Regions from separate parts of the Bacillus lumedeiriae genome, predicted to be linked through region 1. Evidence: riboswitches for the same ligand, from Rfam matches in the RefSeq annotation. Region 1 holds a riboswitch; each other region holds the start of a gene.

Region 1 (7,496 bases):
AATATTCAATTGCTCACGAATGCCTTTTACCCCGAAACGTGGTCCTGGGAATTTTGCAAGCAGCTCGTCATCGAACGTTAAATCAACCAGTTCATAGCCCTCAAAAAAAGAAAGCTTTCCATATACAGTCGTCAAAATAGCCGGAAGATCTGCCGAGAAGTTAGCAGATGGATAATAAATTTTTACCGTGTCCTTTACTTCTCCTTTTTCCACTGATACGACTTCACCTTTATTTTTCTTTAATTGTTCTTGTTCAAGATGCGGAATGTCTGTCCAAGAACCGACTGTAAGCCCTAGCGCATACTGTTCAGCTTTTTGTCTTTGCTCAGGGTGCGTCGGAAATAAATAAGTAGCTGTTACTCCCATGAAACATCCTCCTTTGTCTTTCCTGTTGTTTTATCATTTTCTCTTATATAAACATGCCAGTTGATTTCCGCTGTGGACGGTCACTTTATGCTCCAATCAACAAAGGGGCAAAATCAACAATAGTCATTAACATAGCCGGCTTTTAAACGAACCAATTCTTCAATTCTTCTAAAGAACGAATATTGTTCCGTTCCATAATCAAATATTTGCCCAGCTCCATCACTTTTTTTCTGCTTGCCATCCGTTTTTGCTCGTCTTCCTCGATATTTAAATCCGGAATTTGGGCAATACTGATCGCGCGGCGGACTAGTTCGCAGCCTGCATAGCCTAAGGCATCCGCGAAAATTTCATCTAATACGTGCGTGAGATATCCATCAAGTTGTGTATAATGCTCCTTCGATTCTGTTTTCCACAGATGGGAGAATGTATCTGCGAATGTATACCACGCTTCCCGTGCTTGTTCGTAACGTTTAGATAGAAACTCGGGATGGCCGATCCCATTTAAAAATAGGTTCGCGATGAACTGACCGATGTCAAATCCGAAAGGTCCGAAGCAGGCAAACTCTGTATCAAAAATCACCGTTCTATCTTCTGCCATAAAGATCGCTCCGCTGTGTAAGTCACTGTGAAGTAATGCATCAGCCTTCGTCATATACTTATGTTTGAGTTTAGCCACTTCCAGCCGCAAACGTTGATCTTGGCTGAGGAATAATACATCATTTCTCATGCCCTCTTCAAAATGGCTCGTTTCATGGAAATTGAATGGCCAATCGAAATGAAGTTCTTCCGTCATCTGCCGCATAAGCGGATTCGTCAAAGAGGCATTTAACTCTTTTTTTACGATCGGATCCATATAAAAATCAGACGTATAGAAAACTGTTTTCGCACTAAATTCTCCTACATCCGCAGCAAACACAGTTGATTCTGTTCCATTAATTAAAGCGACGCGTCCCGTCTCCATCGGAGCCATATCTTCCGTGATAAGAATCGCCATCGCCTCGTCCAAATAATACACTTTGGGAACAGATCCTGGAAGAATTCTATCATATTCTTGTAGTACTTTTGCTTCGAACGTTACCCGATCAAGGGGCATCGGCATACTATCCCCTACTACCCTGCAGTACGGTACAGCCTGCTTAAGAATTAAGCTCTTCTGTTCGCCTGACAATCGATACACATGATTAATTTTCCCGTCACTTACTTCCTCCACTGAAGCTTGTTCTTGCTCATGAAAGAGGCCTAGCTTTTTGACATATTGCACAAGCTCTTCGTGACTTAAAAATGCATATCCCTCTTTGACTTCCTGTTGATTCGTTACTTGGCTCATTCTTTCCCGCCTCTTTCCTGTTGATAAAATGAAACTTCCATCAGCGGGTGATTCTCTTCATTCCCCACTGATGGAATAAAGAACTCAGGCTAAGGACGCCACGTCCTGTGGCAACGCCTGAGTAACCAACATCCTGTTGGCCCGCGAATGGATTGGGCGTTTACTGGCAGTTGATCGCCCGCCTATGCTTCTTTAGAAACACCTTGAAGCCTTGAGCCGGTGGTCTTACTGTCAGTTAACGCGGGATAAATATCACGGTGCATTAGTAAACAGGCACCCATCCTTCTTCTGTCACAAAAATACGAACAGCAACAACTTTCCGGTCCTCAGCTAATGTAAAGTAGTGGCGGACATTTTCCGGAACAGAGATCAAATCACCTGGGTTTAAATGAACTTCAAAAAACCGCTCATCTTTTCCTTGGATAATGAAAATTGCATGGCCGCTCGCAATAAAACGTACTTCATCATCTGTATGATGATGCTCACGCTCAAAGTTTTTCAATAATTCTTCAAGGTTAGGTGTATGATCAGCAAGTGAAATAACATCCCATGCTTTGTATCCACGTCTAGCTGAAATATCCTTAATCTCTTCTTCAAATGCATCTAACACGCCTTGCTTTTCTTCGTCACTCAATACGTATTTCTCTTGTAAATGAGAAGGTAATTTATGAATATCCCAATGTTCATAAATGACATCGTTCTGCTGTAAAAATGAAATCACTTCTTCTTGATTGTCAATAACTTCATTTGTTCCTTGAATTTTGATCGTTGTCATCTTATATTCCCCCTAATTATTCAACATCTTATTTTAACTTTTCTAAAATTTCAATACAATCATAAAACGTATCAAAAGGTTGATAAGGAATTGACAGTGTCTCGCATTTTTCTGATAAGTAATCTCTTGCTATCACTGTATCGGCAATTTTCGCAGCTTGTAAATCAGTTACTGAATCACCGATCACGATGGAATGCGTGTCCCCGCTTGACAGCGCACGGATAATAGAAGGTTTACAGCACCCACAATTTTGGTTCGGACATTTCTCATCACACGCATGAGGCCAATGAATGTGAATATTCTCTCCACTGAAATCCCCTTCATTGCAATATAGTCCAGTAATCGACTCAAATGGCTGTAACATCGGTTTTACGAAAAAGTCAATTCCTCCACTTACAATGTAAAGAGGAATGTTTTGTTCTTTCGTATACCGAACGAAGTCATTAAACCCGTCTCTTATTTCGGCCGTTTCCAAAACAAAGTCAACTATTTCCTGCTTCAAAGAAGAAGGAAGAAGCTGAAACATTTTTCCGACGCCCTCTTGAATACTGATGGATTGAGATAACACATCATCCTTCAACTTCTCCCATTCAGGAGGGGCAAACTGCTTCATAATACTAATAATGTTATCTTTCTTCGTCACCGTACCATCGAAGTCACAAAAGATGATTGGCTTTTTCAAGATGTCGTCACTTCTTTCCATAGCATTTAAAAAAACCTCTTCTATTAAGAAGAGGTTTAAAAAAACAACTTCTTATCTTCCAACATCGTTGCTGTAAGAATTAGCACCGTGCTCACAACGAGTCGGTTGCCGGGCTTCTTAGGGCTTATCCCTCCGCCTGCTCCTGATAAGAGTTTATTTGTTAAGTTTATATTCATATCATACCACTAGGATTATGACATGTTCTCTCATCACTGTCAATATCCTTTTCTTGTCCAGCTGCAGCGCCTTGTTCCTCGGGTCAAATAACCTTCCACCAATGAAGCCAAAGGGCGGCTTCTTTGGTGAAAGAACATTTGCCTGTCGGAGCAGTTCAGGCGCTTTCGCTTTTCTTGTCCAGCTCCGCCTCCTTGGGGCTCGAGGTCATATGCCATTCTGGCCAGAAGGTTCAAGAGCAACCTTCCAGCCGGCTCGTCTTATGCTTGTCGCCGATAAGCGGGCGCCTTCCGCTTTTCTTTATGAAACGAGTGTTGCTGTTTTTTTGCGCATGTTTTCTTCTTCCGGTACTCGGATGAATTTAACAATGATTGAGCTAATCAGATGAAGTGCCGCGAAGATCCAGATCACTCCTTCTGCTCCAATGAGACCGATAAAGGCTAAAGCTAAAGCTGGTGCAACGAATGTCGATAAACCAGCGCCAAGGTTTAGCACGGACATAGCCGCTCCCTTATCTTCCCCAGCAACAGATGGTACTAGTGCTCCAATTGGAACGTAACCGGCCAGCATACTTCCCCAAATAAATCCGACAATGCTTGTCGCGAGAAGGTTTCCGTTTGTAAGTACCGGTGTGTAATATAAAAGGACAGTGAAAACAGCACAGCCAACGCCGCCAAACCACATGATCGTGTTTTTCCAGCCAAATTTATCTCCAACAATTCCGAAAATCAAATTAAATAGAATATTCCCCATGAAAGCTGTACCCCATAATTGCAGCCAAACTGTTGTTTCAATTCCATGTTCCGCCATATGAAGCGGCAGGAACACCGGAAATCCGTAAGCACCTAAACTATTAATTACTCTGACAACTCCACCGGCAGCTACCCTTGGGTTCGTCTTCATAATCGTGATTCCTTTTAATAGTTCATTTAATTTTTCTTTTGTGCTTGAACCTTTTTTCTGTTCAAACTTGTCTTTATTCATCACTAAAGCAAAGAACGCACCGACACATACCCAGAAAATAGAAGTCCATAATGTATTGATGTATCCAAAATGTTTAAGTGCATAACTTGAATACCAAGCGCCAAGTACCATCATTCCTGCACAAAACGCAAACCAAAACCATCCAACAGCTGTACTTAATTTATGTTGAGGTGTACGATAAATCACCCACGTTAAAAAGGAATAAACAAAAAGAGGATAACCGAACCCTTTAATAAAGTACGTCGCTAACATAACTGGATAATTCATGCTTTCAAATCCAAACGTGATAAATCCTGCTGTACCCACAATATAAAATAATAATCCCATGAGCATCGAACGCTTTGCGCCAAACGCTTCTAAACAAACCCCTGAAAACCAAGAAGCAATCGCTATAGAAATACCGTATACACTAAAAATGGCCGCTGCATGCTGGATAGACAAGCCATTTTCGATAAGGAACGGACTCAGCCACCCGGCTTCAAGCCCATCTCCCATCATAAACAGCATCACACCTAAAAAGCCCCAGCCTAATTTTTTAGGTATTCCAATTTTATCTAACATGTTTGTTTCCTCATCTTTCCTTATTATTTATTCTAGTTGTTATATGCTGCATTTATCTTTGAAAAAAAATGTTGTGCTTGTTTCCACTCTTCGTACATCCAGTCATCATGTCCACGGTCAGGCGTAATTACCTTGATATCACCTGATAATGCATCATTAACCCCTAATGCCTGGTTGCATATAACAGCAGCCCCTACAACCGATGCCTGATTAAATCCTTGACGAATGTGCACTTCTTTTTGAAGTAGATTGGCTGCAAATTGAGCTAACGTTTCACTTTGAAAACCGCCGCCACAAGCCCACACATATGGTAAATTATAAGGAGTTACTTCACATAATTGATCAAAATACCACCTAATTGTGCAAGCAATTTCCCATAGAGCTGCAGCTGTAAAATGAGCGCGGCTTAAGTCTTGTTCTAACGGTGCATTAAAAATGAATCCGCCTTTTTTAGAGGCATTTTTTTCATCTGTCAAATACATCCCCAATACCGATATACAGTCGGTCATCTCAAGTTTGCTCATTTCCTGTTCCATTTGCTGATAACCCTCATTTGGATAGAAAATATTTTTTAACTTCTGATAATTAAGTCCAGTAATACCCGGATTAGTCTCTAGCAGCCATCGTTTTTTATCCGTATGGGAATTGGTCCATGCCCTTCTTTCATTATCCACACTGTATTCATCTGTAATTTTGCAAATAGGGGTAGTTGTGCCGGATACGATAACGATATCGTGATTTTGAGCAAACGTACTTTCGATTGCTAGCTGTGTATCCCCTCCACCTACAACAATCAAAACGTCTTCTTTTACTTCCAGCTCCTTTGCCACAGTCGGTAGAATTTCACCAAGAATGGAGCCAGACCATCTTAGTTCGGGTAATAAGCTCGGAGAAAGCCCAATTCGAGCACACATCGCCTCAGACCATTCTTTTTTTCGAACATCATATAGTAACGTTTCTGTCGCCTGTGATGGCTCATAAATGAGTACACCACTTAATTTATACGTCACCCAATCACTAATACTAGTAAACGATGTGATCTGATCCCATAACAGCGGCTGCCTCTTTTTGAGAGCTATTAGCTTTAAAGCTGAAAACAATGCAGATGGCAATCGTCCCGTTGTTTTATAGATATAATCGGGATCTAACAGCTCTTTTTCCCACTCGCGGCCTCGATTATCAATATTCGGTAAACCAATAAATGAATATCCATCCTGATCTTGAAGGACAATTCCCTGCCTTTGACTCGTTGATGTTATCGCCTTAATTGTCACATGCGGGACACTCGCTATCGCTTTTTTTGCTAATCCAACTAGCTGTTTCCAAAGTAAATCAGGTGAAAAGTAGCGACTATCAGGATAAAGAGGCTCTGTTTCATAATGAATATCTTCTCGCTCAACATGGACAACTTCACCTGTAGTCGCAACGATTGCTACCCTCGCATTTCCAGTACCAATATCAAATACTAAATAACCTTGTTTGATCGTCACTTTTCCACTCCTTTCTTATGACATTTCATCCAAGCCTTTCCTATTATATAAGGTTGGAATTTGAAAGGTATGTTGTGTATGCCACTTCGTTACCGCTTGATTCATAATGGATACGTGATGATCCTCAACCTCATAACTTGCACCCGCAAGATGAGGAGTGGCTAACACATTTGGTAATTGGATAATTTCATAGTCACTTTGATCAGGAGGCTCATGATAAAATACATCCAAAATGGCTCCCCTAATCTTCCGTTCTTTTAAAACATAAACAAGGGCTTTTCTTTCAACGACTACAGCTCTTGACGTATTTACTAAAACGGCATCTTCTTTCATAAGTCCTAAATAATGTTCATTAATCATTCCAATGGTTTCCTCTGTTCGGGGTAAGTGAATAGAAACTACATCACTTGTCGAAAAAACATCTTCTAAAGATACACGAGTATAATTAGGATTTTGACTCTCCGCATAAGGATCATAGTATTGTATCGTGCATTGAAACCCTTCAAGAACAGCCGCAATTCGTTGTCCCACAGCCCCAAACCCAACCATTCCAATTGTTTTTCCTGCAATCTCATTCCCTTTGAATTTTACATAAGCCTGCAAGTAGTCCTCATTCCATTTTTCCTGCTTCAACCATTCAGAAGAAGGAATAGTATGTCTAAAGAATGTAATGAGGTTTCCAATGAACAATTCAGCAACTGCTTGAGCGTTGCGTGCAGGGGTGAAAAATACCGGAATTCCTTTTTTAGTTGCAGCTTTTATATCAACATTGGAAGGCATGCCGCGGCATACACCAATAAATTTCAATTTCGGTACTTCAGCCAATACGTTTTCTGTCACTTTATCTAACTCAACAATTAAACCTTCAGCATTTGATTCTTTTAAGAGCGAGATTAACTCTGCTTCGTTATACGCTCTGCCGTTTTCTTTCCAAGGGAGATAAGTATATTCTCCAAATAAATCTTTTAATTGTAAAAGACCTGCCTCGTTATAAGGTGCCGTGACTAAGACATTCATTTGCAGCCCCTCCCTTCGTTTGTCTTAAATTTAAATCCCACTATTCAGCTCTAATAACTGATAAAATAAAGCAAAAAAAATCTCTTTCCGAAGAGACGG
Region 2 (7,594 bases), on a different contig from region 1:
GAATACAAATAATTACGATGTAAAAGATAAATGGGTAAACAAGCTGCAGCGAAGTTATACAGTGATCAACGCTGGAATTGCCGGACATACATCGGAAAATGGCAGAATAAGGTTTGCGAAAGATGTATTAAATAAAAACCCGAAAGCCGTCATTATTATGTTTGGAACAAACGACGCGATATTAAATACGAACAGTCAGCCACGAGTATCAAAAGCACGATTTCAACATAATTTAAACTATTTTATAGATACCTTGAAAGCGCGAAAAGTGGAAGTGATTTTAATGACAACTCCTCCGATCATTCAAGGGAATAATAAAATTCAATATTATTATTCAAGACATGATCAAAACCTTTATACGAAATATAACGGGGCTAGGCAGTGGCATGATTCATACAATGCGATCATAAGGACAGCAGCCAAGCAGCAGAACGTGTTCTTAATTGACAACTATGCGAACATGACGCAATCAATGGACGGAATCACAGATAGAAAGCTCATTCAATCAGGATTGATTGACACATCTGGCACCCACCTTACTCCACAGGGATCAGATGTCATTTACCGCTCTGTAAATGCAGCGCTTCATAAGGTGCTTGCACAAAAAAGCCGTTGAAATGATGAACAAAGCAGTTAAACGGCCGAGTAACACATATCAGCTGCAATCAACTAAGATGAAAATAGACAGTGCCGAGGCACTGTCTATTTTTGTTAATCTACATTAAAGTATCTTGCATCCGGATGAGCGAAAACGATGGCGGAAACAGAGGCTTCCGGTTCCATCATGAATCCTTCTGTTAACCGAACACCGATTTCCTCAGGTTGAAGCAATTTAAATAGCTTAGCCTGGTCTTCGAGATTCGGGCAGGCCGGATAGCCGAAAGAGAAACGTTGTCCATGGTATTTAGCCGCAAAACGTTCTTTCATCGTGAAATCGACCGAATCAGGGAAGCCCCACTGGTCTCGCATTTCCTGATGAATACGTTCAGCGAATCCTTCAGCAAGTTCTAAAGCTGTCGCCTGGACGGCATGACTCTTTAGGAATTCACCTTTTTCCTTGAACTCTACAGCTTGATCACGAATACCGAATCCGGCCGAAACGAGGAAGAATCCGACATAATCCATTTCGCCGCTGTCCACTGGTTTCAAGTAGTCAGCGAGGCAAAGGAATGGTTCCCTTTGCTGGCGCGGGAAGGTGAATCGTTCGATTTCTGTTTTGCTGTCTGCCGGATCATAAATAATGACGTCATTGCCGTCAGACTGAGCTGGGAAAAATTGATAAACGCTAGCTGTTTTTAAATGACCTGATTGTAAGAAGTCATCCACCATGTCTTTCAGTGCCACCGCACGTTCGTCTTTTTCAGCGAGTAGTTTTTCTACTTTGCCTTTCAACCCAAGGTGATGACCGATCAATGTTTGGATATTGATATAAGGTTTTAAGTGAGCGACAGGGTAGTTGCGCTGAATACGTTTTTGTAAGTCACGCGGTACAAACACGGGTGCATCTTGACGGACGGTTTTCTTCGGCTTTTCAAGCACAGCTACTGCCGGTGATGTCATCGTTCCGCGATATGCTTCTACTTCTTTCCGTTTTTCCTGCTTTTGTGCTAATTCACTTAAAAGTTCAATTTTTTCTTCTTCATTTTGCAGACGGTTGGCAAGGTTTAAGCCATCCATTGCGTCTTTTGCATATAACACCGGGCCTGTGTACTCTGGTGAAATTTTCGTTTCGGTGAAGCGGCGGGAAAGAGCGGCTCCTCCAACTAAAATTGGCAAATCAATGTTTGCTGCTTTCATATCTTGAGCAGTGATGACCATTTGCTGTGCAGATTTAACGAGAAGACCGGAAAGGCCTACCATGTCCGGATTTTCTTTTCTAATCGCTTCAATCAATTCAGCAGGTGTTACTTTAATACCTAAGTCAACCACTTTAAACCCGTTGTTACTTAAAATGATATCAACGAGGTTTTTGCCGATGTCGTGAACATCGCCTTTTACTGTAGCAAGAACGACTTTTCCCTTACCGTTGTCATTTTCTTTTTTCTCCATATAAGGTTCTAAAAAGGCAACAGATGCTTTCATCACTTCGGCACTTTGCAGTACTTCCGCAACGATCAATTGGTTATCGTTGAAGAGGCGGCCGACTTCTGCCATGCCCTTCATTAGGGGACCGTTAATAATATCAAGCGGTGTATCAAACATGGCCAGTGCCTGCTCTAAATCAGGAATTAATCCTTCTTTCGTGCCTTCAACGACGTAATAGCTAAGTCGTCCTTCTACTGTTTTTGGAATATCTTCTTCTTTTTTCTCTTTCTTTTTATCACGATAAAAGTCCGTGAAAATGGCAAGCGTTTCATCGTTCGTTTCAAATAGTAATTTCTCTGCCATTGTAATTTCTTCTTTAGGAATCGAAGCGAAACGTTCTAGCTTTTCTGTATTGACGATCGCATAGTCAAGTCCTGCCTGCGTACAGTGATATAAATACACCGCATTTAACACTTCACGGCCAACAGGAGGGAGGCCAAATGATACGTTGCTGACGCCGAGAACGGTTAACGCTTTCGGCATCTTTTGTTTAATAAGCCGGATGCCTTCAACCGTTTCTTCTGCTGAGCCGATGTATTGCTCATCACCGGTGCCGACAGGGAAGACAAGCGGGTCAAAAATAATATCTTCAGGAGGGAGTCCCCATTTATTCACGAGCAGATCGTAAGAACGCTGGGCTACTTCCAACTTGCGCTCGCGAGTAACCGCCATACCTATTTCATCAATTGTGCCCACAACAACGGCTGCTCCATATTTTTTTACAAGCGGCAGCACGGCATCAAAGCGTTCTTCGCCGTCTTCTAGATTAATAGAGTTAATAATCGCTTTCCCTTGAGAGTATTTCAGCGCTTTTTCAATGACTTTTTCGTCTGTAGAATCGATGACGAGCGGTACTTTCACTTTTTTCACGACTTCTTTCATGAAAGCTTCCATGTCTTCCAGCTCGTCACGGTCTGGATTGGCAAGGCAAATGTCAATAACGTGGGCGCCGCCTTTCACCTGCGCGCGGGCGACTTCCGCTGCTTCTTCATATTTGCCTTCGACAATCAGCCTCTTAAATTTGCGAGAACCGATCACGTTCGTACGTTCACCGATAAATAATGGGCGCATTGAGTCGTCATATTGAAGAGGCTCAATCCCTGAAACAACGTGTTCATGCGGCTGTTCCGGACGCTCGCGGGGAGGAAGATCAGCAATTGCTTCTCTCATCGCACGGATATGGTCCGGTGTTGTACCACAGCAGCCGCCGACGATGTTCAGCCAGCCTTTTTCAGCAAAGCCTTTAATTTTCATGGCAAGTGATTCTGGAGATTCATGGTAACAGCCTTCTTCATCAGGCAATCCAGCGTTCGGGTAGCAGCTGATAAAGCTTTTAGATAAATCAGAAAGCGAGCGGATATGATCCGTCATAAATTCTGGTCCTGTCGCACAGTTTAAACCGACTGATAACGGACGAATATGTTCAATAGATATATAGAATGCTTCAATGTTTTGTCCCGCAAGTGTTGTACCCATCGGTTCAATCGTACCAGAAATCATAACAGGGAGCTTTTTTCCGGTTGCTTGGAAGGCACGTTCAATACCAAGAGTCCCAGCCTTCACATTTAGCATATCTTGACTAGTTTCCATTAAAATTAAGTCGCAGCCGCCGTCGATAAGGGCTGTCGCCTGCAGCTCGAAATCTTTGCTTAATGTATCAAAATCAATTCCGCCTGTGACGGATAATGTTTTTGTTGTTGGACCGATCGCACCGGCTACATAGCGTGGATGATCAGGAGTGGAAAATTCATCTACACATTTGCGTGCAATTTCTGCTGCCCGTTTATTAATTTCGTAAGCTTGATCACCGAGGTTATATTCATTTAGTACGAGTGGAGTACCGCCAAATGAATTCGTTTCAATAATATCGGTGCCTGCTGCTAAGTAGTCACGGTGAATTTTTTCGATCACGTGAGGAGCGGTAATATTCAAGTATTCATTACAGCCGTCGTATTCTTCGCCGCCGAAATCATCCTCTGTTAAATCGGCTTGCTGAAGCATCGTGCCCATTGCACCATCTAAGAAAAGAATACGTTTTTCCAGCTCTTGTTCAATTGGATATTGTTTGGACATGAGTGATCCCTCTTTCATTCTTTTTTCTATCCAGCTCTTCGATGTAATGGATCAATTCAATCGACATTTCATAGCGCATAAATGGTGTAATAATGTATATGCCGTTAAACAGCTCTGCGGCTGTATCGATTAATTCTTTTGCAATTCTAACTCCTTCAAGTGCCGATGCCTCTTTATCATGTTCGTATGCTTTCATTCTAGCAAGTGTTTCGTCTGACAGTTTAATGCCTGGCACTTCATGATGAAGAAATTCAGCATTTCGTGAACTTGTTAATGGCATAATGCCAAGAAAGATTGGAGTCGGCAAGTGTTTCGTTGCTTCATATACTTCAATAATCTTTTCTTTCGTAAAGACCGGCTGCGTAATAAAATAATCGGCCCCGCATTCAATTTTCTTCTCAAGGCGTTTAACAGCCCGGTCAAGTACACGAACATTTGGATTAAACGCGGCTGCCACTGAGAAGTTGGCTTTTTGCTTGAATGGCTTTCCGGAAAAAGAAATTCCTTCATTCAGCTGTTTAATCAATTGGATGAGTTCCATACTTGAAACATCATATACAGAAGTAGCGCCAGGAAAGTCGCCGACTTTTGTTGGATCACCCGTAATAGCGAGTATATCATGAAGCCCAAGTGCATGCAGTCCCATTAAGTGGGATTGTAATCCAATCAGATTGCGGTCCCGACACGTGATATGAACGAGAGGACGAATGTGATGCTTCATTTTAAGTATAGATCCCATCGCCAAGTTACTGACACGTGGAGAAGCGAGTGAATTATCAGCCATTGTAATCGCGGCTATTCCTGCTTCATGCAAGGCCTTAGCTCCTTCGATGTAAGTGGTCGTATCCAAGTGCTTCGGTGTATCCAGTTCAACAATAATCGTCCGTTCTTTTTTTACTTGTTCGCTTAGCGGAGGCACAATAGGCGGAATGGATTCTTTAATCGTAATTGGCTTTTTAGGGATGACTTTCTTCTCCGTAATAGGTGCAAGACCAGCAAGTGCTTTTTTCGCTGCTTCAATGTGTTTTGGTGTCGTACCGCAGCAGCCGCCGATGAGACGGACACCTGCATTCCGAAGGCGGACAGCTGCTTGGCCAAAGTAATCGGCTTCTGATTCATAGACAATCCGTCCATCTTCTACATCAAGCAGGCTGGCGTTTGGATAAGCGGATAAAAAAGCCTTTTCTGGGAGCGTTACTTCTTCAAATGCCTGAATGGTATGATAAGGGCCGAGGCGGCAGTTTACGCCGACAATGTCTGCTCCAAGCGCTTCTAGCTGTTTCAATGCATGATTTAATGAAAGTCCATTTTGCAAAATACCAGGTTCATGCATAGATACTTGAGTAATCACCGGCAAATCGGTCATCTTGCGAATGAATTGTAAAATAGTCGTTAATTCTTCAAAATCGTAGTATGTTTCAAATAAGAGACCGTCTGGATCTTCTGACAAAATGGCCTCTGCTTGCTGCCGAATCGCTTCTTCGATATCAGGAAGAGGTGCGCTGCTTTTGCCAATACCGCGAATGCCGCCAATGGTGCCGAGAACGAATCGCTGTTCTGGTGCCGCTGCTTTCTTGGCAATGCGTACCGCTGCTTTATTTAATTCCAGTGCGCGGTCTTCCAGTCCGTATCTTGCAAGCTTTATAGCGTTGGCACTGTACGTATTTGTTTGAATAATATCAGCGCCTGCCTTGATATATTCACGATGAATCTTTTCAATAATTTCCGGTTTTTCTACATTGAGTTCCTCATAGCAAAAATCAATGCCATAAGAATAGAGAAGAGTGCCTATTGCACCATCAGCTGTCAATACTTCATTTTGCAGCCTGTCTAATAGCTTCATAGTGTCCGTCCTTTCCAACCACTTATTTCTAATCATAAGAAAAAGCCCCCTTAAACATAGCAAGAAGGCTTTACATCGTTAATGTTTGATCCTTCTTATCTTTCAAACTGATTCAGCAGTTTGCTGGATTTAGCACCTAGGCCCGCTAGCGGCTGGTTGCTGAAGCTTCACAGGGCCAGTACCCTCAGCTTCTCTTGATAAGAAATACGTTACTATTCACTTAATCTGATAATTGAACATATCATATCCCTTTAGCAGGAATTAGTCAATAGAAAATTTAGAATAATTTAAATAGGATTGTCGAATAGTGTTGGGCAGGATATACTGGCTTTAAATAAAGGAGGATTAAGATTGAATCAGTTTCGGTATTCTTTATTTATTTTAATAGGGGCAAGCAGTTATGGCTTTCAAGCTTCTATTGTTAAGCTGATGACGAATGCCGGCTATGAGGCGGCTCATGCGGCTAGTTCTCAATACCTTTTCGGACTGCTGCTGCTGTTCATTCCATTTATCTTAACAAAACGTGTGAAGGTAAATGGCAAACAGACTTTGTCCCTGTTTGGTGTCGGCATTTTATTAAGCTTAACAGGAGTATTTTATGCTATTAGTATACAGGAGCTGTCTGCTTCAGTAGCCATCGTTTTGCTTTTCCAATTTACCTGGATTGGAGTTCTCATTGAATCTATTTATTTAAGAACTTTTCCTTCTCATCTAAAGATCATTTCAATTATTCTTTTATGGGTAGGTACACCATTCGCTGCTGGTGTGTCCCCTGAAGGGCTAGGATTGTTAAACAATACAAAAGGTCTTGTGTATGGTTTTCTTGCTGCCTTGATGTTTGCATTGTACCTCTTCTTTAGCGGCAAAGCAGGAAAAGGGGTGCCAACGATTCAAAGAAGCTTCATCATCGCTATTAGCGGATTGCTCACTACTTTTCTATTTATATCGCCTGCTTTTATCGTCGATGGCACGATCACGGACGGTTTGTGGAAATATGGCTGGCCGATCGGATTGTTTGGCGTATTTGTGCCTGTTGTTTTCTTTGCATTAGGTACACCGCATGTCGATTCAGGGATAGCGGCCATTCTTGGTGCTGCGGAATTACCAGCGGCAATGATTGGAGCGATGCTCATTGTTGGAGAACAATTGACACTCGGGCAGGCAGCCGGGATTGTACTAATCTTAATCGGTATTGGTGTTCCGCAATGGCGTTCGAGGAAAAATGTGGATTCAAAGAAGTTTTCTAGCAGTTGTTAATGATTTTCCAAGGAAATGAAAGAGGTTGACTCAGAAGGGTCTGTTCCTGCTTTCAATAGACTATATATTATAGAAGTTACTCCTTCGAATATACAGTCTGTTGTTAGTGTGGGAGCAGACTCTTTCATTTTGAGTCAACCTTTTTGGCAGAAATAAAATACAAAAGACGGTTAGTTGGTTACTTTTTGCAAAATTTTCATGACGTGCAGCGAGCGTCCAGTACCAATCGCAACAGATTCCAATGGATTAGGAGCAAGGTGAACGGGTACGATAATGACCTCGCTCAGCCATTCCTGTATGCCGTTTAACAGAGCGCCGCCGCCGCTGATGACTACG
Region 3 (7,594 bases), on a different contig from region 1:
CTCGGGTATTTACCAAAAGGAGATAAATCAATCGTCACTAAGCCCGATACAACGATTGCTGCAATAGAACAAATATTATCGATGCTCGCTCCTGGCGGGATCATCGTTCTTGTCATTTATCACGGTCACGAGGAAGGAGCGGTAGAAAAAGAAAAGCTGATCAATTTCGCGGAACAAATCGACCAGCAAAAAGCACATATTCTTCGTTATGAATTTATTAACCAGGCGAACAATCCGCCATTTATCGTGGCCATTGAAAAGAGATAGGGGAACTGCTTGGATGGGATGACAGTCATCGTAGATCTTAAAAGGGGGGTGACTCAAACGAATCTTACATTTTGGCTTTGAGTCATCCCTTGATCCGCCTATCCCTTCCTAATGAACAGCTGCGGAAATGCCCGCTGTACCCGTCTGTATGTTCGGCCGTTCCAGTAAAAAAAGCGGCTGGCTGCCCCGCCTTTATGAATGACCTTCTTGGATATTTGCCGGATGCGCCTCTGCTCAAACACTTTATTATCCGATAAGTAAAGGCCAAGGAGCCCACGGTTAATCAACTTATGAAACTGAGCATGGGGCAGTCCTTTTATATGCTTATCTGCCTGTTCGATAAAATGCTCCAGCCGCTCAAACAACCTTTGTTCGGTTGGATAATAAAAACAAAAGTTCAAATCCCCGCCTTCCTGATCTTCCTGCTGATCAATAAAGTAATCAAGCAAAATGTGAAGCCCTTGAATATAAGGAAAATAACTGTTTCTTATTTGCCGCGCCTGCTCGGTACTTAACGGAGCATTCAAGCTATATGACACTAAACAAAAAATGGCGAGCGTAGAGCCGGCACAGGCAGAGAATTCATACCACTCCATATTGGGCAGCTCGTGGCGGTACTCTTCAAACCAGGAGATGAGGCGTTCCTCCCTCTCTTCCTTCTTCACATGCTTATGTATTTGCAAATCACAATAATAGCGGCATAACTCGTTAAGGTGAGGAACAATGACTTTGTATCCTTCCATTCCGACAAGCACAGATCGGCACGTTTCTACAAGCTTAGCTAAGTAACCGCCATCGTCCTTATCGTCCCGGAAGCGATAATAACCACGAAGCGGAGGTCCCGGTGACAATGCATCTTCCATTGATTCATGAAGCGCAGAGAAATCTGCCGGATCAAGTGATGTGCTGCGATCACAAAGATTGTCCAGATAATCACTGATCGTCTGGTAAGCCACAATAAAACGAACCGCTTCTAGAAGCCTTTTCTCTGATAACAGCGCCAACACGGACCCTCCCTCACAATGAAAGGTTTTATGCTCGATACTTGCTAAAGCCTGCCGGCGCAGTTCCTCATTCGGAATCTTCGCCGCCTGCTCTTTCCAATACTGCAGCTGTTCGTGAACGAGAGGGAATACTTTCTTATAAATACTGTGCATTAAATGAAGCGGCCCCATAGGGATAGACATTTCTTCACCTCATTCCTCAACTACATATCCTAATAAACGCAGCCTGTTCATCACAAATCCCTTTGCATAATGAAATACTTCCTCCCGCTCCGGTTCATTAAATATTTCATGATACAATCCTGGCCACTCTTTATAATGCATTTCAGATAAATCAAGCCGGTGAAACCATTTTCTAACGGCTTTTCTATCCACAATTAAGTCATCACCTGCCTGCATGACGAGAAGCGGCACGTCCGGCATGTCCTCTACTGTTAATCCTGCCGCCTTGATCGCTTGCAGCAGCTCGCGGTACCAGCGGACTGATACTTTATTTATATAGAGTGTATCCTCTTTATCTGCTTGTCTTACCTCTTCATTCCTTGTTGCCATTTCCACTGTCATCCCCGTTGATATTCTCAACGAAGGGGCAAGTGAATTTAGGCCATACGACATCATTTCCAGTATTTTGGGTGGTGTATGAATCATTCTAAGACACGGTGACGACAAAATGACCCCTGCTGTTTCCACTTCCATTTCCTGAAGCAGCCGGATTGCTATGAGTCCTCCCATACTGTGGCCAAATATAAATAAAGGCAAGTCAAATTGATAAGCTGCCTGCACCCACTCTTTCACTTCATCGATATATTCATTAAAAGAAGAAATGTGTCCTCTCGTCGCCCGCGACGTCATTCCTTGACCGGGCAAATCCCCCATTACTACATGAAACCCATTTCTGCGCCACATTTCAATCAGCCAGCCATACCGGCCGTGATGCTCCATTGCTCCATGAATCATAACGATGACGCCCCTTGGCTGACTTTCTGTTTCCCATTTCCACATCACGTTTCCTCCTCTGGCACTGATAAGTACTGTATTTGTTATCTTCTATTATACAAACCAAACCCTTTTAGTTAAAATAATAAGCAAACCTTCTATATATTTCTTGTACAACTGACAGAAAGGGGAACATGAAGTGATCTATCCTTATAATAATAAAACACCTGAAATTGCTAATTCTGCTTATATAGCTGATTATGTAACCATTACTGGTGATGTCAAAATCGGGGAGGAATCAAACATTTGGTTTAACACCTCTATCCGCGGAGACGTTGCCCCGACCATTATCGGCAAAAAAGTAAGTATACAAGATAATTCAGTCCTGCACCAAAGTCCTAACAATCCGCTGATCATTGAAGATGAAGTAACGATCGGCCATCAAGTCATTCTGCATAGCTGCAAAATTAGAAAAAACGCACTCATTGGCATGGGCTCCATCATCTTAGACAATGCTGAAATTGGTGAAGGTGCTTTTATCGGTGCAGGAAGCCTCGTTCCACAAGGGAAAATCATCCCTCCTCACTCAGTCGCCTTTGGACGGCCCGCAAAAGTCATTCGTCCTGTGAATGATGCAGATCGACAAGACATGGAAAGAATCGTTAGAGAGTATGTAGAAAAGGGACATTATTATAAAAGCATTCAAAAAAAGCCTTCAAACTCCTAACGAGTTTGAAGGCTTCAGATTGTTTACAAGCAGCCTGATGGCGGCCCAAACGAACGTTGAACCTTTGTTTAGTTTGTTGCTTGCTCTCTTAACGTTTCCGCCTTATCTGCTCTTTCCCAAGGAAGATCAACATCTGTACGGCCAAAATGTCCATAAGCCGCTGTTTGTTTATAAATTGGACGGCGCAGATCAAGCATCTTGATAATACCAGCCGGACGTAAATCGAAGTTGCTGCGGACAAGCTGAACGAGCACATCTTCAGATACTATGCCAGTACCAAATGTATCAATTGAAATGGATACAGGCTGTGCTACACCAATTGCGTAGGCTAGCTGAACTTCACATTTGTCCGCAAGACCGGCAGCGACAATATTTTTTGCTACATAGCGGGCAGCATACGCAGCGGAACGGTCTACTTTTGTCGGATCCTTACCGGAGAAAGCTCCTCCGCCATGACGCGCATAACCACCGTATGTATCTACAATGATTTTCCGGCCTGTTAAGCCCGCATCTCCTTGTGGACCGCCGATAACAAAACGGCCTGTCGGGTTGATAAAGAATTTTGTTTCTTCATCAATTAATTCAGCAGGAACAACTGGATTAATGACATGTTCGCGTAAGTCGTGCTGAATTTGCTCAAGTGTTACTTCCGGATGATGCTGAGTAGAAATAACAATCGTGTCTACTCTGACTGGCTTGTCATTCTCATCATATTCAACCGTCACTTGTGTTTTTCCGTCTGGACGCAAATAAGAAAGCACATCATCTTTTCTCACTTTTGTCAACCTGCGGGATAATTTATGAGCAAGTGAAATTGGAAGAGGCATCAATTCCTTCGTTTCATTGCAGGCAAATCCAAACATTAATCCTTGGTCTCCCGCACCGATCGCTTCGATTTCTTCATCGCTCATCTGGCCTTCACGTGCCTCAAGCGCAACATCGACTCCTGCCGCAATATCAGCAGACTGCTCATCAATAGACGTCAATACACCGCACGTTTCGGCATCAAATCCGTATTTCGCGCGCGTATAGCCAATTTCTCTTACTGTTTCCCGAACGATTTTGTTAATGTCTACATAAGAAGTTGTTGTAATTTCCCCAGCTACAAGCACAAGGCCAGTTGTCACAGATGTTTCCGCTGCTACACGTGCATTCGGATCTTTTGATAAGATCTCGTCTAGAATAGCATCAGAAATCTGATCACAAATTTTGTCCGGATGTCCTTCAGTTACTGACTCTGAAGTAAAAAGACGGCGTTTTTTTGTCATGAAACTTCCTCCTTAAAAATGATCAGCTTTTCGTTCAGCTGATCGTTCATTATACGGTACTCATGTCCCTAAGTTTATCCTTTTAAAAAATAAAAAACCCCTCCTGAAAATAAAGAGAGGAAAGGTTGGTCATTTCAACATAGGCCTTTCACTCTTATCGTTCAAGGTTTTGCCCTTGCAGCAGGTTAGCACCTTTGTCTTGAAAAAGAAGCTTATACATGTATAAGCAACGGCAGTTTATGCGGCTGCCACGTACATTCAAGCAGGTTGCCGGGCTTCATCGGGCCTGTCCCTCCGCCAGCTCAGGATAAGAGTATCCGTTCAAGGTTAAATCATACGAAATCCAGCCAGCGATGTCAACCAATTTCACGTAAAAAGCTCCTCCTTTTTCCGCTTTTCTTCTTATAGAGAAATGGGTATGTTATAAATAAAAAATTACAAAAAAATAAATCAATAGTATAGACTATTAATTGGAATGTGCTATACTACTTTTGAGTAAACGATAAAAAAATAACTAATTTAAATTTAAATAAAGGATGGTTATTAATTTATGAAGACTGTGAGCGTTTCAAGCGAAATTTTGGAGCTTTTAAAGGGTTCTAACGTAACAATGCAGCCGTCTGTGCCATTACTTGTGGAAAAAGTACTTAACCGCAAAGAAGGCGTATTAACAGCTTCTGGTGCAGTGTGTGCTGAAACAGGCAAATATACAGGGCGTTCTCCTAAAGATAAATTTATCGTTGAAGAACCGTCCACCAAAGATAAAATCGACTGGGGTTCAGTCAATGAGCCAATTTCTGTTGAAGTGTTTGATCAATTATACAAGAAAGTAATCAACTATTTAAGTGAAAAAGAAGAACTATTCGTTTTCAAAGGTTTTGCAGGAGCAGATCAAGCACACCGTCTGCCAATTCAGGTCATCAACGAATATGCATGGCACAACTTGTTTGTTCATCAACTTTTCATTCGTCCTACGAAGGAAGAACTAGAGAATCATCAAGCTGGCTTCACGATCGTATCCGCTCCAAGCTTTAAAGCAGATCCTGCTGTAGATGGTACAAAATCAGAGGCATTTATTATCGTGTCTTTTGAGCGCCGCATCGTCTTGATCGGTGGAACGGAATATGCAGGGGAAATGAAGAAATCAATTTTCTCTGTTATGAACTACCTTCTTCCTGAAAATGATATTTTATCTATGCACTGCTCAGCAAACGTTGGTTACGAAGGTGATGTTGCTCTATTCTTCGGTCTTTCGGGAACAGGTAAAACAACATTAAGCGCAGATCCAAACCGCCGCTTAATCGGTGATGATGAGCATGGCTGGTCTTCTAACGGTGTCTTCAATATTGAGGGCGGATGCTACGCAAAAACAATCGGACTTTCCCGTGAAAAAGAACCTCAAATTTTCGATGCCATCCGTTTCGGTTCTGTTCTTGAAAATGTTGTTCTTGACGAAGAAACACGCATTCCTGACTACGATGACAACAGCTTGACAGAAAATACACGTGCCGCTTATCCGCTGCAAGCAATTGATAATATCGTTGATCCAAGCGTAGCCGGCCATCCGAACACAATTATCTTCTTAACTGCTGATGCGTACGGCGTTCTGCCTCCAATCAGCAAATTGACAAAAGAACAAGCAATGTACCATTTCTTGAGCGGATATACATCTAAACTTGCAGGTACAGAACGCGGTGTTACTTCTCCGCAAGCAACATTCTCTACTTGCTTTGGTTCACCTTTCCTTCCGCTTGAAGCGACACGCTATGCAGAAATGCTTGGTAAGAAAATTGACGAACATAACGTTCAAGTATTCCTTGTCAACACTGGCTGGACTGGCGGCGAATACGGCGTAGGCTCCCGCATGAAGCTTGCTTATACACGTGCAATGGTTCAAGCAGCTCTTGAAGGTGAATTAAACAACGTTGAAACATACACAACGAAAACATTCGGCTTACAAATTCCACTTCATGTACCAGGTGTACCGGATGATGTATTAATTCCGCGTAAGGCTTGGGCTGATGAAGATGCATTTATGACAAAAGCAGCAGAACTTGCTGGTAAGTTCCGTGAAAACTTCAAAAAGTTTGCGAACGTATCAAAAGAAATTATAGAACTTGGCGGACCGCAAATCTAACATATAAACAAAGAGTGCACCCCAGCGGTGCACTCTTTGTTTATCTCTTATACTTATTGTTTACCATTTCTACCGCTTTGCTTATGTTCCCGAGTCGTCTTTTTTAATTAATAGAGTTTAAAAAAATAAGCCTGTATGTAATTTGTGTTTCGTCTTGTGTCCATTCGACTTTTTCAATGACGGCGGTACCGATTATATCCCCATCTCTTGTTTTATGCACAGGAACCGGTATATCTATAGGGTATAATCGATAGCCCTCTTTTTTTAAAGAGAATACGTTCTCCTCTAGTCTTTGCTCCTTGCCTTTCGTCACAATCATTGTGTTCAATTCCATTGGCATCCCCATCCCATATCCCTCCCCTGTTTTCTCTTTTATTACTGCTGTTTCATCCAGCGGCATAAATCCGTTACGATTTTTCGGTTAACAGCTGGCGGAAAGTAGTGGCCATACCGATGAAAGTACCAAGTCTGGGCTGGATGATCCACCTGCTGTAACCGTTCCTCCAGACGAAATGCATGTTGGGGTGAAACATTCTCATCTTTCAATCCATGAATAATTAGTACAGGTGCTTTTAACTGCTCAAGTTTATACAGCGGTGTGCGCCAGTTGTACAACTCTTCTCGTTTATTCGGACTCCCGCCGATTACCCGCTTCATCATCCGACGCAAGTCTTTTCTTTCCTCATATGTTAAGATCATATCGGATACGCCGCCCCATGTAACAACAGAAGCCGCATGTTCTTTTTCCAAAGCCGTAAATAGTGCCATCACGCCACCTCTTGAAAATCCGAAAATATGCACACGATTCGTCACTCGCGGATGAGCTTCCAACAATTCAAATCCAGCAAAAGCATCTTCTCTATCTTCTCCGGCAAAATCCTCATTTCCTTCTCCTCCGCGGTTGCCCCGGTAAAAAGGAGCAAATACGATAAAGCCCTCAGAAGCAAATTGGGCAATTCGCGCGGGGCGTACCATACCTACATTTTTAATGCCGCCCCGTAAATAAAGAAAGCCGTCATATTGTCCTTCTGCCGCTGGTTCCGCAAGCATTCCTTTGACTTTCAATCCCCCCGACCAGTAAGTAACCATGGATAGTAAAACATGCGGATTAGGGGATGGAAAGCGGAAACAATCAATGATTCTTCCCATCTTATCACCACATCTATTATTGTTGCAGCCATTGCTTATTCATCAAAAAGTCTAACGTTCTTTCTACCACTTCATCTTTCATCAAAAAGCTAAAGCTGCTATTCAT
Region 4 (7,594 bases), on a different contig from region 1:
CATAAGGCGAAAATAAGCCTTCGTTGACTTCCATCCCTATCTCCTGGGCGATGCTCATCACATATTGCCGCGTGATCCCATTTAAAATGCCTGTTTCAATAGCTGGTGTATAGAGCCGATCTTCCTTCACCCAAAACATATTAGATACGACTCCTTCTGCTATCATTCCGGTTTCCGTTAGAAAAATACCCTCTATCGATCCATCTTTGCCTGCTTCTCTCTTGCCAGCAATATTGTTTAAATAATGATGAGACTTCAACCGTTCATGCATTTCAGGAGAATTGCGCCTAGTAGTCAGCCATGTGCCTTGCTTTTCTAACAATTCACCAGGAGGCTGCAGCGGCTTTTGAAAGATAATGACTGTCGGCTGCTCGTATGCTTCTGTTTGCAAGCCAATTTCACCGTTCCCCGCTGAAACATTGAAACGAATGTAAGAATGCTCCCAACTGTTTGCTTCCGATAAACGTTGCAGCATCACCGTTGTTTCGGCACGATTAAACTCCGTGCTAATCATCAATTCCTGCAGACTGCTATTCAAACGGTCTAAATGGTCATCTAGCAAAAAAGGATGGCCATTATAGATTCGAAATGTTTCAAACACACCAACACCGTATAAAAAGCCATGATCGAAAGGAGAAATCCTTGCCTGCTCTTTCGGAACAATCTCTCCGTTTAAATAAATAAACATGTTATACCCGTACTTTCCGGTAGCAGCGGATAAAGCTTTGCAGCATTTCTTTCCCGCCGTACGTCATAATGGATTCTGGGTGAAACTGCACCCCTTCAATTGGCAGCTCCCTATGGCGGATCGCCATGATTTCCCCTTCTTTCGTCCAAGCAGAAACTTCGAAACAATCAGGGAGGGTGTCCCTTTTAACGATTAACGAATGGTAACGCGTAGCTGGGAATGGATTTGGAAGACCTTCAAAAATCGTCCGTCCATCATGAAGCATATCCGATGTTTTTCCATGCATAAGCCGGTCTGCCCGTACGACTTCCCCTCCAAATACTTGGGCAATCGACTGCTGACCGAGGCAAACACCGAAGATCGGTATTTTTCCTGCAAATGTACGAATAGCCTCCAGACTGATCCCCGCTTCATTCGGTGTACAAGGTCCCGGTGAAATCATGAGAAAGTCTGGATTCATCCGCTCAATTTCCTCGATAGAAATCTCATCATTTCTCTTCACGATCAGCTCTTCGCCAAGCTCTCCTAAATATTGAACAAGATTGTAGGTGAAAGAATCATAGTTATCAATCATTAAAATCATGAACGTTCTCCTCCTGGTCTGACAGGGGCCAGCCTGTCCTCAGCCAGCTCTTTCGCTTTCCAAACCGCTTTTGCTTTCTTCAGCGATTCTTTGTATTCATTCAATGGATCAGAATCAATGACGACTCCCGCTCCCGCCTGAACGTGGCACATGCCATTTTCAACGAGCATCGTTCGAATCACGATGTTCAGCTCCATGTCACCGTTAAAGCCGATCCAGCCGATTGATCCAGTATAAATCCCGCGTCTAACCGGCTCCAGCTCCTCAATAATTTCCATCGTTCTAACTTTTGGAGCACCGGTAATGGTTCCGCCTGGAAAGACAGCATGGACGACATCTGCATTCGTTTTTCCTTTAGCCAGCTTACCTCGTACGTTAGACACGATGTGCTGAACATGTGAATACTTTTCAATGACCATAAATTCATCGACTTCTACAGAACCATACTCACTGACACGGCCGAGGTCATTGCGCTCTAAGTCAACGAGCATGACATGTTCCGCCCGTTCTTTTTCATTTTCGATCAGCTCCAACGCTAACCGCAAATCATCAGCATCATCTTTTCCACGTGAGCGGGTGCCGGCAATCGGCCGGGTACTTAATTCATTTCCAGCCTTTTTAATAAGCAGTTCAGGTGATCCCGATACAATTTGAAAATCCGGTGTATGCATATACGCCATATAAGGAGACGGATTGAACCTCCTTAATTCTTCATAGACGGCGATGGCCGGAATATGAAGCGGCTTAGACTGTCTAACGGATAAGTTCACTTGAAAGACATCTCCTGCAGCGATATACTTCTTCGTTTTTTCAACAGCCTCTTGGAATTCTTTCTCTGAGAAAGGCACGCTCCATTCATCCGCTGCTCTCTCTACAGGTACACGTTCCTCTTCGCCGCATGAAACTGTCCACTTGCTTTCCGCTTCATTCAGCACCCGTTCACCAGCTGCTTCATCTTCACTTACAGCAAGAAGCCACAGTTTGTCTGTTTGATGATCAAATACCGCCCATTCCTTAAACACAAGGAAGTACAGCAGCGGCATTCCAAGATCATCTGCCGCAGCGTTCGGCAGCCTCTCAATATACCGGGCGTAATCATAGCTAATATAGCCGATTGCCCCGCCCTGAAAATCAGGAAGACCGTCTTGCTTTGGTACCTCAAACGTCTTCATCCAGCCTTCAAGTTCTGACAGCGGAATGCCTTTTTTGTCTTCGCGTCCACTAGCTGTCTGCACGTGAATCCCTTCATCATTGGAAGAAATAATTGCAAACGGCGACAGCCCCGCTATACTATAACGCCCGCCCCGTCCGCTCTCCAGAAATACATGATGGGACTCAGCAGCCGTCAGCCATTTATATTGATGAAAAAATTGTTCTTTGTTATAGGGAATCGTCCGATAAAACACACGTCGATCACTCACTAGTTATCCCCCTTTTATTTCGCCATAGTCTTTCTAAGCATACTAGACAAAGAAGAAAGAAAAAAGCATCAAAACCGCTTTTTTAGAAGGTTTTTATGCCAAACCATCTTCTTCCTTTATAATGAAAGAAAATGATGGGAGAAGACAATGAAGAATAAACCATTTGTTTCACAAACAAAAGCATTGATCACGATCGGCACATTAAAAAACGATCTTTATTCTCTTGGAGCAGCTCCTGGTAATATTGTGATGGTTCACTCCTCCCTGCGCTCTTTAGGATGGATAGAAGGAGGCGAAGTAACGGTTGTCGAAGCGTTAATGAAAACGGTGACCGAAGACGGAACCATTGTCATGCCGGCTCAGACGACTCATAATACCGATCCAAAATATTGGAAAAACCCTCCTGTTCCGGAAGAGTGGCGGCCAAGCATTCGTTATATGATGCCTGCTTATTTGCCGGAGTTTACACCTACACTCGGCATGGGACGGATTGCAGAGGCATTCCGGACTTTCCCTAATGTGAAGCGCAGCCTTCACCCTTCTAATTCTTTTACAGCCTGGGGAAAGTATGCCGCGTTCATCATTGATCACCATTCACTTGATTTTGCTTTCGGTGAACAGTCTCCTCTCGCCAGGCTATATGAGCTGGATGCTTCCATTTTGTTTATCGGCACCGATTACAGCACATGCACAGCCATGCATCTAGGCGAATTTCGCGCAAACGATGGCCGAAAATCCTTCCAACAAGGATCGGCCTTAATGGAAAACGGCGAACGGGTATGGAAAACTTATCACGAACTTGAAGGAAATTCTGAACAATTTAATGAAATCGGCCATGCCTTTGAAAAAGAAGAAGAAATTAATATTGGTACAATCGCCCAAGCTCCGTGTAAGCTGATTAAAATCCGGCCCTTAGTCGATTTCACTGCCCGTTATCTCAGCAACCTTTTAAAGCGATAAAGCGGTTGACAACAATGGGAAGTTCAGGCGTTTCTATCAACTCTGTCCACCCTTGTCCTATTGCTTCCACAGTAGAACGAGCTGTAACTTGCTGAACAAATATCGTTTCAAAGCCGATTTCCCTTAGCAAATCCCAATAATATGGCAGGCTTTTTATGTAAGCAATGTCTTCTATATGCCGTAATGCTCCTTCTTCAGCTAAATCAATAACGAGCCGGCCTCCCGCTTTCAACAAATCAAAGCTTTTTCTCAGCCAGTCTTCTCCTTCATCCCAAAAATGAATACCCAATTGGCCGGCCACGCCGTCAAACTGAGCCTCTGCGAAAGGGGATGCAGAAGGAGAAGCTGTAATAACGCGCGCTTTTTCAATGGCTATTTTTGATAACAAAGGTGAAGCATCTTCTCCTAGCCACAAAATGTGCTCTCCTTCCCTCATTCGAACGGTATGTAAGAAGCTGTCAGCTGCAATTGTCCATTCCGCTGCGTCCTCTTTTGTCATTAATTTATGGTCAGTCACGATCATGTTCCATTCCTGCCTTTCAGTTAAATATACAAAAAACCTCTTCGATAAGAAGAGGTTGAATAGTTAGCACTCTTTCTTATCTGTCAGCTATTGCTGCAAGAATTAGCACCGTGCTCGTATAAACGAGTCGGTTGCCGGGCTTCATAGGGCTTGTCCCTCCACCTGCTCTTGATAAGATGTTCGTTGTTATTGAATTGTTTTCATTTGCATTGTTGCACGTTTATACTCTACTGTCAATCTACTTTTTAAATATATCAAGCTGTGCAATCCGGCTAATCGCTTCTTTGATTTTCTCTTCAGACGCAACTAAACCGACACGGACATAGCCTTCCCCATACTCGCCAAAACCAATCCCTGGAGCGACTGCTACATTGGCCTTCTCAAGCAGCAGATCGCTAAACTCTTCTGAAGTATAACCATCTGGCACTTTTAACCACGAGAAAAAAGATCCTTGCGGGGCTTTCACTTTCCAGCCAATTTCATTTAAACCGTTAATTAATAGATTACGTCGTTTTTCATACATCTCTTCTTGCCTGCGTACTTCATCCTGCGGTCCAAGTAAAGCAGCCGCTGCCGCTTCTTGTATGCCGCCGTACAAACTGCAGTGCAGATGATCCTGGATTAAATTCAATGCAGCAATCACACTTGGATTGCCCACCGCAAACCCCACTCTCCAGCCTGCCATATTGTACGTTTTCGACATCGTATAAATTTCAATGCCGGTGTCTTTCGCTCCATTAGATTGAAGATAGCTGATTGGTTTTTTCCCATCAAAGCCAATGGCACCATACGCAAAGTCGTGTACGACACAAATATTATGTTGATTGGCAAACTCGATCGTTTTTTCAAAAAACGCTTCATCAGCTACTGCGCCTGTCGGATTATTCGGATAATTAATAAATAACAGCTTCGCTCGCTTCAGCACCTCTTCAGGAATTTCTTCATATTGAGGAAGGAAGCCATTTTCCTCTTTCAAAGGCATCATGTGCATCCCTGCTTCTGCAAGGGCAATGCCCGACCAGTAATCCGGATATCCCGGATCGGGTACGAGCGCGATGTCTCCTGGATTTAATAGACATTGCGGAAGTTCAACAAGCCCCGCTTTTCCCCCAATGATCAGCGCAATTTCTGTTTCAGGATCAAGTTTGACGCCATATTCTCTCTGATAAAATTCAGCACATGCGTTTTTCACATGAGCAAACCCTCTGAAAGGAGAATATTTATCATTAGCCGGATCATCGACGGCTATTTTCAGTGCTTCTTTTATATGGCCGAATGCCGGCTGATCAGGGCTTCCCTGTCCTAAATTAATCACATCACGGCCTTCGTTCACAGCATTGTTTACTTTCTGGACTAATTTAGCGAAGAATTGCTCCGGCAAAACCTGAAGCCGATTCGCTGTTTCAAAGTTTCTCATATATACAGCCCCCGCTTTCAAATTACAGTTAATAATGGTATAACGAAAGGTAGAGAATGTAAAGAAAGAATCTTCAGAAAGGGAAGTGGAGAGAACATGAAATTGAAAGTGGCTGCAATCCAGATGGACCTTGCATTCGGAAACCCGGAAGAAAACTACAATCGCATGAAAAAGTGGCTGCAAAAGGCAGCTGATGCAGGATGTCAGCTAGCCGTGCTTCCAGAATTATGGACAACAGGCTATGATTTAACACGTCTTGATGAAATTGCAGATAAAGAAGCGAATCAAACGATTACTTTCTTGTCTGAACAGGCAAAGAAACATCACATGCATCTCATTGGCGGATCGGTAGCCAATCAAACGAAAGACGGTGTCGAAAATACACTGCTCGTCATTAACAACAAAGGGGAATTGCTTAAGAAATACAGCAAGCTGCATTTATTCCGGCTGATGGAGGAAGAGAAGTTTTTTCAAGCGGGAAAAGATGATGGATTATTTACATTAGAAAATGAAACGATGGCGGCGTTCATCTGCTACGATATCCGATTTCCTGAATGGCTGCGAAAACATGTACTGTCAGGAGCCAGCGTGTTATTCATTCCTGCCGAATGGCCGCTTGCCCGCGTAGATCACTGGCGGACACTGCTTATTGCTAGAGCCATCGAGAATCAAAGCTACGTGATTGGCTGCAACCGCAGCGGAGAAGATCCGAACAATAAATTTGCTGGTCATTCGATCATCGTCGATCCATGGGGGGAAATTATCGCTGAAGCAGGAGAAGAAGAAGAATTGCTCATCGGTGAAGTGGACCTCGCAAAAGTACCGGAAATACGAAAACGAATCCCTATTTTCGAAGACCGCCAGACAGAATTTTATAGCTGAAGCAAAGAAGAGGCTGACTCACAGCCAAAGTGTCAGACCCCACCTCAACAATAGACTGTATATTAGATAGATTAGCACCTGCTATATACAGTCTATTGCGCGTGAGGTCAGACCCTTTTGAGTCAACCTCTTTCTTTAATTATTCCCATTCGTATGGTGTTTCTTGATATACATAATAGTTCAGCCAGTTCGAAAACAGCAAATGTGCGTGCGAACGCCATTTGTTGACAGGTTTTTTTGTCGGATTATTGTCCGGGAAATAATTTTTTGGCATATCAATGTCAAGCCCTTTCGTCACGTCCCGATCATATTCTTCCGCCAGCGTGTGGCCCTCATACTCTAAATGTCCGGTAATCATCACATGCCGCTCATCTTTTGACATGATGATAAACGCTCCCGCTTCTTCAGAAGAAGCTAACAGCTGCAGCTCCTCATGCGCTTCGACTTGCTCTCTTTCTACATCCGTATAACGGGAGTGAGGAGCATAAAACTGATCATCAAATCCTCGCATTAATTTAACAGTCGGTTCGTTCACTGTGTGACTGAAAATGCCGGAGCATTTTTTCGGCAATTCAAATTTCCCGATGCCGAAATGATGATAAAGCGCTGCCTGGGCTCCCCAGCAAATATGCAGAGAAGACGTAACGTTTGTACTCGCCCAGTCCATAATCTCGGTTAATTCCTTCCAATAATTCACCTCTTCAAACTCCATTCGTTCGATTGGCGCACCAGTTATAATCATTCCATCAATTCGTTTATTCTGTACTTCTTCAAACGTTGTATAGAATTGCTCCAAATGGGATTTACTTACATTTTTGGATTCGTGTGTGGCTGTATGTAGAAAAGACACATTCACTTGAAGCGGTGTGTTGCCAAGCAGCCGCAATAACTGTGCTTCTGTTTTTTCTTTTTCAGGCATTAAATTTAAGATTAGTATATTTAAAGGACGGATATCCTGGCTGCGGGCCCGATCGACGTCCATAACGAAAATATTCTCTTTCTCTAAAATCTCCCGTGCCGGCAATTCCCGCGGTATATTAATCGGCATCTTCCTACCCCCTTGTGTTTTTGAATTTTCAATAAACTATTATAGTCAGCATGAGTAAAAAAACACAAGAGG

What was found. Region 1 has a riboswitch for S-adenosylmethionine ahead of QYG89_RS09815 (2-hydroxy-3-keto-5-methylthiopentenyl-1-phosphate phosphatase). Riboswitches for the same ligand answer to the same signal wherever they lie in the genome.
Region 2: linked by a shared signal. The riboswitch ahead of QYG89_RS10775 (bifunctional homocysteine S-methyltransferase/methylenetetrahydrofolate reductase) and the one ahead of QYG89_RS09815 (2-hydroxy-3-keto-5-methylthiopentenyl-1-phosphate phosphatase) in region 1 are both predicted to bind S-adenosylmethionine.
Region 3: linked by a shared signal. The riboswitch ahead of metK (methionine adenosyltransferase) and the one ahead of QYG89_RS09815 (2-hydroxy-3-keto-5-methylthiopentenyl-1-phosphate phosphatase) in region 1 are both predicted to bind S-adenosylmethionine.
Region 4: linked by a shared signal. The riboswitch ahead of QYG89_RS10575 (methyltransferase domain-containing protein) and the one ahead of QYG89_RS09815 (2-hydroxy-3-keto-5-methylthiopentenyl-1-phosphate phosphatase) in region 1 are both predicted to bind S-adenosylmethionine.

Annotation. Positions count from the first base shown of each region.
Region 1 is NZ_JAUIYO010000006.1:42,755-50,250, forward strand. Features, by position in the region: gene QYG89_RS09800 (2,3-diketo-5-methylthiopentyl-1-phosphate enolase) at 1-366, opposite strand, end outside; gene mtnK (S-methyl-5-thioribose kinase) at 509-1,693, opposite strand; gene QYG89_RS09810 (cupin domain-containing protein) at 1,956-2,468, opposite strand; gene QYG89_RS09815 (2-hydroxy-3-keto-5-methylthiopentenyl-1-phosphate phosphatase) at 2,497-3,171, opposite strand; SAM riboswitch class I at 3,220-3,323, opposite strand; gene QYG89_RS09820 (MFS transporter) at 3,646-4,890, opposite strand; gene QYG89_RS09825 (FGGY-family carbohydrate kinase) at 4,923-6,380, opposite strand; gene QYG89_RS09830 (2-hydroxyacid dehydrogenase) at 6,396-7,397, opposite strand.
Region 2 is NZ_JAUIYO010000007.1:63,888-71,481, forward strand. Features, by position in the region: gene QYG89_RS10765 (SGNH/GDSL hydrolase family protein) at 1-616, shown strand, start outside; gene metH (methionine synthase) at 712-4,158, opposite strand; gene QYG89_RS10775 (bifunctional homocysteine S-methyltransferase/methylenetetrahydrofolate reductase) at 4,136-6,001, opposite strand; SAM riboswitch class I at 6,094-6,205, opposite strand; gene QYG89_RS10780 (EamA family transporter) at 6,353-7,258, shown strand; gene mreBH (rod-share determining protein MreBH) at 7,429-7,594, opposite strand, start outside.
Region 3 is NZ_JAUIYO010000001.1:655,964-663,557, forward strand. Features, by position in the region: gene QYG89_RS03330 (class I SAM-dependent methyltransferase) at 1-267, shown strand, start outside; gene QYG89_RS03335 (tetraprenyl-beta-curcumene synthase family protein) at 366-1,454, opposite strand; gene QYG89_RS03340 (alpha/beta hydrolase) at 1,464-2,273, opposite strand; gene QYG89_RS03345 (gamma carbonic anhydrase) at 2,407-2,934, shown strand; gene metK (methionine adenosyltransferase) at 3,003-4,202, opposite strand; SAM riboswitch class I at 4,354-4,516, opposite strand; gene pckA (phosphoenolpyruvate carboxykinase (ATP)) at 4,753-6,339, shown strand; gene QYG89_RS03360 (DUF2584 domain-containing protein) at 6,443-6,685, opposite strand; gene QYG89_RS03365 (alpha/beta hydrolase family protein) at 6,715-7,488, opposite strand; gene ytkD (RNA deprotection pyrophosphohydrolase) at 7,505-7,594, opposite strand, start outside.
Region 4 is NZ_JAUIYO010000007.1:27,661-35,254, reverse strand. Features, by position in the region: gene pabC (aminodeoxychorismate lyase) at 1-688, opposite strand, end outside; gene pabA (aminodeoxychorismate/anthranilate synthase component II) at 690-1,271, opposite strand; gene QYG89_RS10585 (anthranilate synthase component I family protein) at 1,268-2,692, opposite strand; gene QYG89_RS10580 (aminoglycoside N(3)-acetyltransferase) at 2,840-3,652, shown strand; gene QYG89_RS10575 (methyltransferase domain-containing protein) at 3,630-4,175, opposite strand; SAM riboswitch class I at 4,249-4,353, opposite strand; gene QYG89_RS10570 (pyridoxal phosphate-dependent aminotransferase) at 4,414-5,592, opposite strand; gene QYG89_RS10565 (carbon-nitrogen family hydrolase) at 5,689-6,474, shown strand; gene metA (homoserine O-acetyltransferase MetA) at 6,614-7,522, opposite strand.